Regions from separate parts of the Bradyrhizobium sp. CB1717 genome, predicted to be linked through region 2. Evidence: riboswitches for the same ligand, from Rfam matches in the RefSeq annotation. Region 2 holds a riboswitch; the other holds the start of a gene.
What was found. A riboswitch is a leader RNA that binds a small molecule or an ion and turns the genes downstream of it on or off. The one in region 2 is predicted to bind cobalamin.

Region 1: linked by a shared signal. The riboswitch ahead of QA649_RS30555 (energy-coupling factor ABC transporter permease) and the one ahead of QA649_RS05110 (ribonucleoside-diphosphate reductase subunit alpha) in region 2 are both predicted to bind cobalamin.

Annotation. Positions count from the first base shown of each region.
Region 1 covers NZ_CP121666.1:6,523,307-6,528,474, reverse strand. The annotation lists gene QA649_RS30575 (cobalamin biosynthesis protein) at 1-111, shown strand, start outside; gene cobM (precorrin-4 C(11)-methyltransferase) at 108-890, shown strand; gene QA649_RS30565 (cobyrinate a,c-diamide synthase) at 890-2,200, shown strand; gene cobA (uroporphyrinogen-III C-methyltransferase) at 2,197-2,928, shown strand; cobalamin riboswitch at 2,974-3,194, shown strand; gene QA649_RS30555 (energy-coupling factor ABC transporter permease) at 3,231-3,908, shown strand; gene cobF (precorrin-6A synthase (deacetylating)) at 3,948-4,697, shown strand; gene cobT (nicotinate-nucleotide--dimethylbenzimidazole phosphoribosyltransferase) at 4,708-5,168, shown strand, end outside.
Region 2 covers NZ_CP121666.1:1,080,472-1,085,639, forward strand. The annotation lists gene QA649_RS05085 (outer membrane beta-barrel protein) at 1-358, shown strand, start outside; gene QA649_RS05090 (DUF3302 domain-containing protein) at 518-703, shown strand; gene QA649_RS05095 (hypothetical protein) at 703-921, shown strand; gene QA649_RS05100 (GNAT family N-acetyltransferase) at 939-1,277, opposite strand; partial or broken gene QA649_RS05105 (hypothetical protein) at 1,761-1,981, shown strand; cobalamin riboswitch at 2,021-2,235, shown strand; gene QA649_RS05110 (ribonucleoside-diphosphate reductase subunit alpha) at 2,340-4,277, shown strand; gene QA649_RS05115 (ribonucleotide-diphosphate reductase subunit beta) at 4,268-5,168, shown strand, end outside.

The sequences.
Region 1 (5,168 bases), 3.8 Mb from region 2:
GAAGCTGCGGCGCTCGCGGCGGCTGGCCCTCGCGCGAGATTGATTGCGTCGCTCGCGGTCTCGCAGGACCGCACGGCCACCGCCGCGATCGCGGAAGGAGATGGCCCATGACCGTGCATTTCATCGGCGCCGGGCCGGGCGCTCCCGATTTGCTGACGTTGCGCGGCCGCGACCTGATTGCGGCCTGTCCGGTCTGCCTCTATGCCGGCTCGCTGGTGCCCGAAGGCGTCCTGGCGCATTGCCCGCCCGGCGCGCACATCATCAACACGGCACCGATGTCGCTCGATGAGATCATCGCGGAGATTGTCGCCGCGCATGCGGGGGGCAAGGACGTCGCGCGGCTGCATTCCGGCGATCTCTCGATCTGGTCGGCGATGGGCGAGCAACTCCGCCGCCTGCGTGCGCTCGGCATTCCCTATACCGTCACGCCCGGCGTTCCTTCTTTCTCCGCCGCTGCGGCAGCACTTGAGGCCGAGCTGACTTTGCCCGGCCTGGCTCAGAGCGTGGTGCTGACGCGCACGCCGGGCCGCGCCAGCGCGATGCCGGAGGGCGAGAAGCTTGCCGCCTTCGCCGCCACCGGCGCGGTGCTCGCGATCCATCTCTCGATCCATCTGCTCGACCAGGTCGTCGCCGAGCTCACGCCGCATTACGGCACGGATTGCCCGGTCGCGATCGTCTGGCGCGCGAGCTGGCCGGATCAGCGCATCGTGCGCGCGACGCTGGCGACGCTTGATGCGGCCGTGGGCAGCGAGATGGAGCGCACCGCGCTGATCCTGATCGGCAAGACGCTTGGCGCTGCGGATTTCGACGAGAGCCGCCTCTATGCCGCCGACTACGACCGCCGCTATCGGCCGGTCGGCGCCGAGCCGCGCTTTCCGGAGGCGTCGTGATGGCGGCAGGCCTCGTCATCTCCGCACCTGCGTCGGGCGTCGGCAAGACCACGCTGACGCTGGCGCTCGCGCGCGCCTGGCGCAATCATGGCCTCAAGGTGCAATGCTTCAAGAGTGGCCCCGATTACATTGATCCCGCATTCCACGCTGCTGCCACGGGACGCGCCTCCGTCAACGTCGATAGCTGGGCGATGGACCGCGCGACGATCGACCATCTCGTCGCTCGCGGCACGGACGCCGACATTGTCCTCGCCGAAGGCTCGATGGGCCTTTTCGACGGCGTCGCCACGCGCGGCGTGTCCGGCACCGGCGCTTCGGCCGACATCGCGGAGATGCTGGGCTGGCCGGTGGTGCTGGTGATCGATCCCTCGGGGCAGGCGCAGACGGCGGCGGCGATCGCCGCGGGCCTTCGCGACTATCGCGCGGGCGTGCGCCTTGCCGGCGTCGTGCTCAATCGCGTTGCCAGCCCGCGCCACGAAGACCTCGTACGGCGTGCGCTGAACGATGCCGGCATCGCCGTGTTCGGTGCGCTCCCCCGTCATGCCGAGATCAGCCTGCCGAAACGCCATCTCGGTTTGGTGCAGGCGGAGGAGCAGGCCGAGATCGGCAAGCTGATCGACGAAGCCGCGCGCTTCGTCGCTGAGCATGTCGATCTCGACGCGGTGCTGGGATCGGCAGCCAGCTGGTCGCCGCAACCTTCGGCGAACGCCCTGAATGTGACGCCGCCCGGGCAGCGCATTGCGCTGGCCCGCGACGCGGCATTCTCCTTCGTCTATCCGCACATGCTGGAAGCCTGGCGCGCGGCGGGCGCCGAGATCTCGACATTCTCGCCGCTCGCCGACGAAGTGCCAGACGCGAACGCCGACGTCTGCTGGCTGCCCGGCGGGTATCCCGAGCTTCACGCGGGAAAGATCGCGGCCAATGCGCGCTTTCGCAGCGGCCTGCGCGCGTTCGTCGAGACGCGAACGGTGCACGGCGAGTGCGGAGGCTATATGGTCATGGGAAATGCTTTGACCGATGCCGACGGTGTCCGTCATGAGATGACGGGTCTGCTTGGCCTGGAGACCAGCTTTGCCAAGCGCCGCATGCATCTGGGCTATCGTCTCGCCACCCTTGCCGCACCCATGCCGGGGCACCAGGCGGGCGCACGCCTGCGCGGCCACGAATTCCACTATTCGACCATCCTCGCCCAGCCCGATACGCCGCTGGCGGTCGTGCATGATGCAACGGGCGCGGTCATCGCCGAGACCGGCTCGCAGCGCGGCCGTGCCACCGGCACATTCTTCCATCTGATCGCGGAGGACCGGTGAGCGGCTTTGTTTCCTTCGTCTCTGCTGGTCCCGGCGACCCCGAGCTCCTCACCGTGAAGGGCGCCACGCGGCTGCGCGAGGCCGACGTCGTGCTGTATGACGACCTGGCGTCCGGCGCGATCCTCGATCTCGCACGGCCCGGCGCCAATCTCGTTGCGGTGGGCAAGCGGGCGGGGCGCCCCTCGACCAAGCAGCACCACGTCAATCGCCTCCTGGTCGACTACGCCGCAACCGGTGCACGTGTGGTGCGGCTGAAGTCCGGCGATGCCGGCATTTTCGGCCGGCTCGAGGAGGAGATCGAGACGCTGCGCGAGGCCGGCATCGGCTACGAGATCGTTCCCGGCGTGACCTCGGCCTGCGTCGCCGCAGCGCAGGCGGGAATCCCGCTGACCCGACGCCACACCTCGCGCCGGGTGCAGTTCGTGACCGGGGCCGATGTCACCGGCGAGCTGCCGCCAAACCTGAACTGGGCGGCGCTGGCTGATCCTGAAGCGACCACCGTGGTCTATATGGGCCGGCGCACCTTTCCGGCGCTTGCCGCAAAATTGATCGCGCATGGCCTCGCCCCCGAGACACCGGCGCTGTTCGCCGAATCCCTCGGCCGACCCGACGAACGGCTGGTCCGCACCACGATTGCCGAGCTTGCCGAGCAGCTTGCACGGGGCGGGGCGGCTTCGACGGCCGCCGTGATCCTGTTCGGCGCGCTGGCGGGGGAATATCCGTCATGACCGCCGCTGCCGCCGTTCGCCCCTTGACGCCTGCAATGCGAAAGGGGCACACAGGACGGGCATGGTGCTCGACGCGGCGCAAAGCGCCGGAGCATAATCGGGAATGGGGATGGGCGGACCCAGTTGCGGCGCCCAAAACCCCAGCCGCCCCCGCGACTGTAAGCGGTGAGGGGCTCCGATCAGCCACTGGGCCGCAAGGTCCGGGAAGGCCGGAGAACCCCAGTGAACCGCGAGCCAGGAGACCGGCCGTGCATGTTTTGAGGCCAAGGCCGTCGGGTGTGACGGCAGGAAGGAACTGAGCCATGCATATCGAACCCGGAGTCGTGACGGGCGCCAAGCTCGTGTTGAGTTACGCAACCGGCATCGCCGCAGGCGGCGTTGCCTTGAAGCTCGCGGTCGAGACCGTGCGCGAGCAGGGCATCGGCTCGCTCGCCGTGCGCACCCTCGCGACCACCGTGCTCGTCTTCACCTTCTTCGAGATCCTGCCGCACTTCCCGGTCGGCGTTTCCGAGGTGCACTTCATCCTCGGCTCGACCTTGTTCCTGCTGTTCGGCGCGGCGCCCGCGGCCCTCGGCCTTGCATTTGGCCTGCTGCTCCAGGGCGTCTTCTTCGAGCCCGCTGACATCCCGCAATATGGCATGAACGTCACGACGCTGCTGGTGCCGCTGTTCGCGATCCAGGCGATCGCCACGCGGATCATTTCGCGCAACACCGCCTATGTCGACCTCAGGTATCGCCAGGCGCTGGCGCTCTCGACGACCTATCAGGCCGGCGTGATCGCCTGGGTGGCGTTCTGGGCGCTCTACGGCTCCGGCTTCGCCATGAGCAACCTCGCCAACATCGCGACGTTTGCGGCCTCCTACGCGCTCGTCATCGTGATCGAGCCGCTGGCCGATCTCGCCGTGCTGGCGCTGGCGAAGTCGCTGCGCGGCGTCACCGCGCCCGGCCTCGTCACCCCGCGCCTGCACAACGCGGCTTAAGAGACAAGGGGCGGCCGTCATGGCCGCCCCGTACGCCCGATGCTCACGCTCTCCCTGATAGGCATCGGTTGCGGTGATCCCGAGCAGCTCACGCGCGCCGCGATCCACGCCATCAACGCGGCCGATCTCGTCCTGATCCCGCGCAAGGGAAGCGCGAAATCCGATCTCGCCGATCTCAGGCGGACGATCTGCACTGACGTGCTTACCAACAAGACGACGCGCATTGCCGAGTTCGACCTTCCCGTGCGTGATGCGGCCGAGGCGGACTACCGCAAGGGCGTGGACGATTGGCACGACGCTGTGGCCGCCGCGTGGTCGCAGACCATCGCAAGCCATCTCGGCAGTGATGGAAAGGTCGCGCTGCTGATCTGGGGCGATCCTTCGCTCTATGATTCCTCGCTGCGCATCGCGCGGCGGCTCAATCCCTTGCCTGATATCGAGGTCGTGCCCGGCATCACCTCGATCCAGGCGCTGTGCGCGGCGCATGCGCTGCCGCTCAACGATATCGGTGAGCCTTTTCTGGTCACGACAGGACGTCGCTTGCGCGAAGGCGGTTGGCCGCAGGGCGTCGACACGGTGGCCGTGATGCTCGACGGCGGCACCGCATTCCAATCGCTCGATCCGGAAAGCTTGCACATCTGGTGGGGTGCGTATCTCGGCATGCCCGATCAGATCATCATGTCCGGTCGGCTCGCAGACGTGAGCTCGCGCATCGTCGCGACGCGACAGGAGGCGCGCGAGCGGCACGGCTGGATCATGGACAGCTACATTCTCAAGCGCAGGCCGTAAGCGAGGCAGCATGCTCCCCGACTGGGTCACTCAGAAATGCCCCGACATCTCCGCCGCCCATCGCGACGCGGCGATTGCACGGCAGGCGCAACTGACAAAACCGACCGGCGCGCTCGGCCGGCTCGAGCAGCTCGCGATCGAGCTTGCCGGCCTGCAAGCGACTGAGCAACCGCGTGCCGGGTGCGTGCCCATCATCATCTTCGCCGGCGATCACGGCATTGTCGCGCAGGGCGTGTCGGCCTATCCGCAAGGCGTCACCATCGCGATGATGGCGAACTTTGCCTCCGGCGGCGCCGCGATCTCGGTGCTGGCGCGCGAGCTCGGCTCAAACCTGGAAGTTGTTGACGCCGGCACGCTGGCGGAGGGGGCGACGCCTGGCATCGTCACCGACAAGCCGCGCAATGGCACGCGCGATTTCAGCGTCGAGGCTGCGCTCACGCCCACGGAGCTGGCCTTCGCCTTCGAAGCCGG
Region 2 (5,168 bases):
CGGCTATGCCTGGAATAACGTGCTGCTTTATGTGAAAGGTGGCGCGGCGGTTGTCCGCGACAAATACCGGGTCTCCGATTTTGCGACTGGGCTGACCATCGACAACGGCAGCGAAACCCGTTGGGGCGGCACAGTAGGAGCGGGCCTTGAATTTGGCTTCGCTCCGAACTGGTCCATCGGCGTTGAGTACGACCACCTGTTCATGGGGCATCGGGACGTAGACTTCTTCTTTTCAACAGGAATCGTAGGTGCTCCGGTGGGCGCTTTTGCAGGGACTGCCCGTATCGGTCAGGACGTCGATATCGGTTTGGTCCGCGTGAACTACCGCTGGGGTGGCCCGGTCGCCACGACATATTGATCTTCGCCAGAACGGAAGCGCTCCTTCACACGGGGGACGGGCAGCCGGATAATCTTGGCGCGCTGCTCGTATCTCAAGCTAGCAATCATTGATTTAGATCATTTCCAGAAACTACGTAAGGATCGGAATAGGCGGAGACGATGCGCTGGTCTCGCAGTCTTGGTTTTTCTTCCTCCTTCAGGTGAAGCACGAGGGCACATCGCAAAGACGCGCAACCATCCCTATGCTCAGGCGGTGATCGCCGCGGGCTGGATTACCTTGTTCTTCGGCTTTGCCCTCTGCCCACTCGCCTTCATCTGGGCCTATGTCGAGGTGCCGGCTCCTCGAAATACGGGAGCCTCGTGATGGGCGTCCCGATCATCAACACTTTCGTTGTGCGGCTGCTCTTGCTATTCCTCTTCAAGATCGTGCGGTTCAACGTATTCTGGAAGCTTTCGCCTTCCCTGGTCAGCCTGCCGGCCTTGCTCGGTCTCCTCATCCCGGGGCTCGGTCATCGTAGTGCGCAGCGCGGTCTCTGGGGCGGCTATGCCCAAACCCAATGCGACTTGTTGGTAGTGTTCTAACAGCCGCTACAGAAATATCATGAGAAGCGATAAACCATATACTTGGCCTGCTCGTCGTAGCTAGCAAGCTTCTCGTTCACTTGCGGGTCTTCCAGCGTCTGGAAGCTATTCCTCTCCCAGAACCTCGTTGAGCCGTTCACAGCAACCAGGGAAACGTTTGGAAGGTGCGCGCGCCTAGCGTGGCTAATCAGCTTGCGCACAACCTCGGACGCTGCGCCGCCAGACCGCGCCTCGGGCAATAGCGCGATATCGTGGATATAATATGTGGATGCGGCGTCGGGTACGGATTTTAGAAGGACATTGAGAGCGGGTGGCTTTTGAAGTGCCAAGGATGGATGAAATATAGCCAGCAGCACCAATCGCCTCGCGCTCAAGCACGAAGCATCCGGCGGGGTAAAGCCGAAGCCGCTCCGAGAATACGGCCTCATCCTCAGGGTAATTGAGGTGAACGCGATCTACGATCGCGTTCACAGATGGAAGATCTTCGCACTCCATTGCTCGCCAAGGCATGCAATGCACTTTCAGTGATTTATTAACCGCTGTTCACTAGCATCAAATGCTGGCGGGCAACAGTACACGCCCTGACGCTCGGCTGCTCAATCCGTGAGCGGAACAGACTCTAGTCCTTTTGCCCCGAGGTCGTATGCGCCGTATAGATGGGCCGATGCGGGGCCCTTGGGGAAAGAGGAGCAGAACTGCTCAAAGTCGCGGAAACCTTCATTGCCAATCCCGAGCCAAGCCCCTGCCAGGGGGGAGGAGTAGAGACTCGACGGGAAGCACCTACAGCGGACATCGCCGGGTGAAGGGATAGTCCAGACCACGAACGCCGGAAGGGTGACAGGCGACGCGATCGGATCATGAAGCGTTTCAAATCGTCCCGTCAGGCTCAACTTTTCTGTCAGTTCATGATCAGGTCGCGAACCTTTTCCACATCCTCTCTCTCGGAGCCGTCACTGCCGACTTCCGTCGTGCTTCGCGCGAGCGAGCCTTTGCGACTTGGCGCGATCTCCACGACAAGCGCTCGCCGAACCTCGACCTTGGGGCTGCTCCAATTCGTTAACTTGACGGTGCCGCCTTGACGAATCTCCGCGAGCGGCGCCTATATGTAGCCCGTCACGGTCTTCCATTCCCGCATCTCGTAGGATGGAAGCTAAGAGGGAACCCGGTGCGCCGGCAACGGCTATTCCGAGGCTGCCCCCGCAACTGTAAGCGGCGAGCGGTTGTCATCATGGTCACTGGCGCGACAGCGCTGGGAAGGCCGACAGCCGCAGCGACCCGCGAGCCAGGAGACCTGCCGCGACAGAACGAACGTCCTCGGGCGGGGTGCCCCGGTGGGTTGCTTGCAACTGGTGATATTTGCCCGGTCTCCTCGCAAGTCGTCCGCACGGCCCCCAGCCTCAAACATCGCGGGGTTGCCGATGTCGCCGTCTTACGATTTCGATCAGCATGGTCATCTCATCGAGATGCCGAGTGTGCGGCCGCTCCCAGCGCAGGCCAAGCCTACCACGCCTGAGCTGTGTCTTGTGCAGCCGCCGCCATCGCCGGCTCCGCTGCCAAGGCCCCTCGCGCCATCGCCAAGGCCGTCTGACCTCACGCTCGATCGGTCGCGCGACAACCTGCTGACGTCGTTCGGCAAGCTGACGCTGACCGACCGTTATCTGCTCGCCGGCGAAAGCCTCCAGGACATGTTCGCCCGGGTGTCTTGCGCCTTCGCGGACGATGTTGCGCATGCCCAACGTCTGTATGATGGGATGTCTCGACTGTGGTTCATGCCGGCCACACCGGTGCTCTCCAACGGCGGCACCCCGCGCGGCCTGCCGATCTCGTGCTTCCTTAACTCGGTGTCGGACTCGCTCGAAGGCATCGTCGGCATCTGGAACGAGAACGTCTGGCTTGCCTCCAACGGCGGCGGCATCGGCACCTACTGGGGGAATGTTCGCTCGATCGGCGAGAAAGTGAGGGGCGGCGTCACCTCGGGCATCATCCCGTTCATCCACGTCATGGACGGCCTGACGCTGGCGATCAGCCAGGGCTCGTTGCGGCGCGGCTCGGCGGCGGTCTATCTCGATATCCACCATCCCGAGATCGAGGAGTTCCTCGAGATCCGCAAGGCGTCCGGCGACTTCAACCGCAAGAGCCTCAACCTACATCACGGCATCAACGTCACCGACGAGTTCATGCGTGCCGTGGGTGCCGGCACCACGTTCGCTCTGCGCAGCCCGAAGACTAACGAGGTCGTCCGCGAGATCGATGCCCGCCAGCTGTGGCAACGTATCCTTGAGAACCGGCTGCAGACGGGCGAGCCTTATCTCTTGTTCATCGACACCGTGAACCGCGCGCTCCCCAAGCACCAGCGCGAGCTCGGCCTCAAGGTCTCGACCTCCAACCTGTGCAGCGAGATTACGCTGCCGACCGGCATCGATCATCGCGACGAGGAGCGCACCGCGGTGTGCTGCCTGTCGTCGCTCAACCTCGAGACCTGGGACCAGTGGAATAAGGAGCCCGGCTTCATCGAGGACGTCATGCGCCTCCTCGACAACGTGCTCACCCACTTCATCACAGTGGCGCCGGACGGCATGAAGCGTGCCCGCTACGCCGCCCTGCGCGAACGCTCCGTTGGCCTCGGCGTCATGGGCTTCCACTCGTTTCTCCAGGCCAAGGGCATTCCGATGGAGAGTGTCCTGGCCAAGTCGTTCAATCTGAACATGTTCCGAAAAATCCGTCGCGATGCCGACGCGGCATCCGTGGCGCTCGCTCGCGAGCGTGGCCCGTGCCCGGATGCCCTGGAACGCGGCGTGATGGCGCGCTTCAGCCACAAGATAGCGATCGCGCCGACCGCCTCGATAAGCATCATCTGCGGCGGCACCAGCGCCTGCACCGAGCCAATCCCGGCCAACATCTACACCCACAAGACGCTATCCGGCGCCATCTCGGTGCGTAATCCGCATCTCGCCAAGGTGCTGGCCGCCAAGGGCGCCGACACCTCGGCGACCTGGCAGTCGATCATCGCGCACGAGGGGTCGGTCGCCCATCTCGACATCCTGTCGGAGCACGAGAAAGCGATCCTTCGCACCGCCTTTGAGGTCGACCAGCGCTGGATCGTCGAGCTTGCCGCCGATCGCGCCCCATTCATTTGCCAGAGCCAGTCGATCAACCTCTATCTGCCGGCCGACGTCGATAAGTGGGACCTCCACATGCTGCACTGGACGGCATGGAAGCGTGGGGTGAAGAGCCTCTACTACTGCCGTTCAAAATCGATCTCGCGCGCGGCGTTCGCCGGCAAGATTGCCGAGGATGACACGGCAACGCCGGCGCCGCAGCGCACCGACTATGAGGAGTGCCTCGCATGTCAATGATCGATCTGTCGTCCGTCGATCCGCGCACGCTGATCGGCAAGGGGCGCGTCGGCCTCCTTGATTCGACCGGCAGCTATGACGTCGATCGCTACGCCTGGGCTTACGAGTTCTGGAAGCGCCAGCAGCAGACCCACTGGATGGGCGAAGAGGTGCCGCTCGGCACCGACCTCAAGGACTGGGCGTCGGACCGCGTCACCGCCAACGAGCGTGCGCTGCTTACCCAGATCTTCCGTTTTTTCACTCAGTCGGACATCGAGGTCGGCGACAACTATCTCAAGCGCTACATCCCGATCTTCCAGCCGCTCACCGTCCAGATGATGATGGCCGCTTTCACCAATATGGAGACGGTTCATATCGACGCCTATGCGCTGCTGCTCAAGACGCTTGGTATGCCCAAGACCGAGTTTGAGGCATTCCGCGGCTATGCGCAGATGCGCGCCAAGGCGGACTACATGCACGAATTCGGCGTCGACACCGTGGCCGATGTCGCCCGCACCCTGGCGATGTTCGGAGCCTTCACCGAAGGCATGGCCTTGTTCGCGAGCTTCGCCATGCTGCTCAACTTCCCGCGCCACAACAAGATGAACGGCATGGGACAGATCGTAAGCTGGTCAGTGCGCGACGAGAGTCTCCACTGCGAGGGCATCATCAAGCTATTTCACGAATGGCACCGCGAAACCGGCGCGGTGACGCGCTCCGTCCGCGACGACATTGTCGACGTCGCCAAGACCATGGTGAACCTGGAGGAGAACTTCGTCGAGCTCGCCTTCGGCCTTGGCAAGATCGAGGGCATGCTGCCTGAGCACATCCACGCCTACGTCCGCTACGTCGCCGACTGGCGACTGACCCAGCTCCGGATTGCCCCGGTCTTCGGCTTCTTCGAGGCGAAGG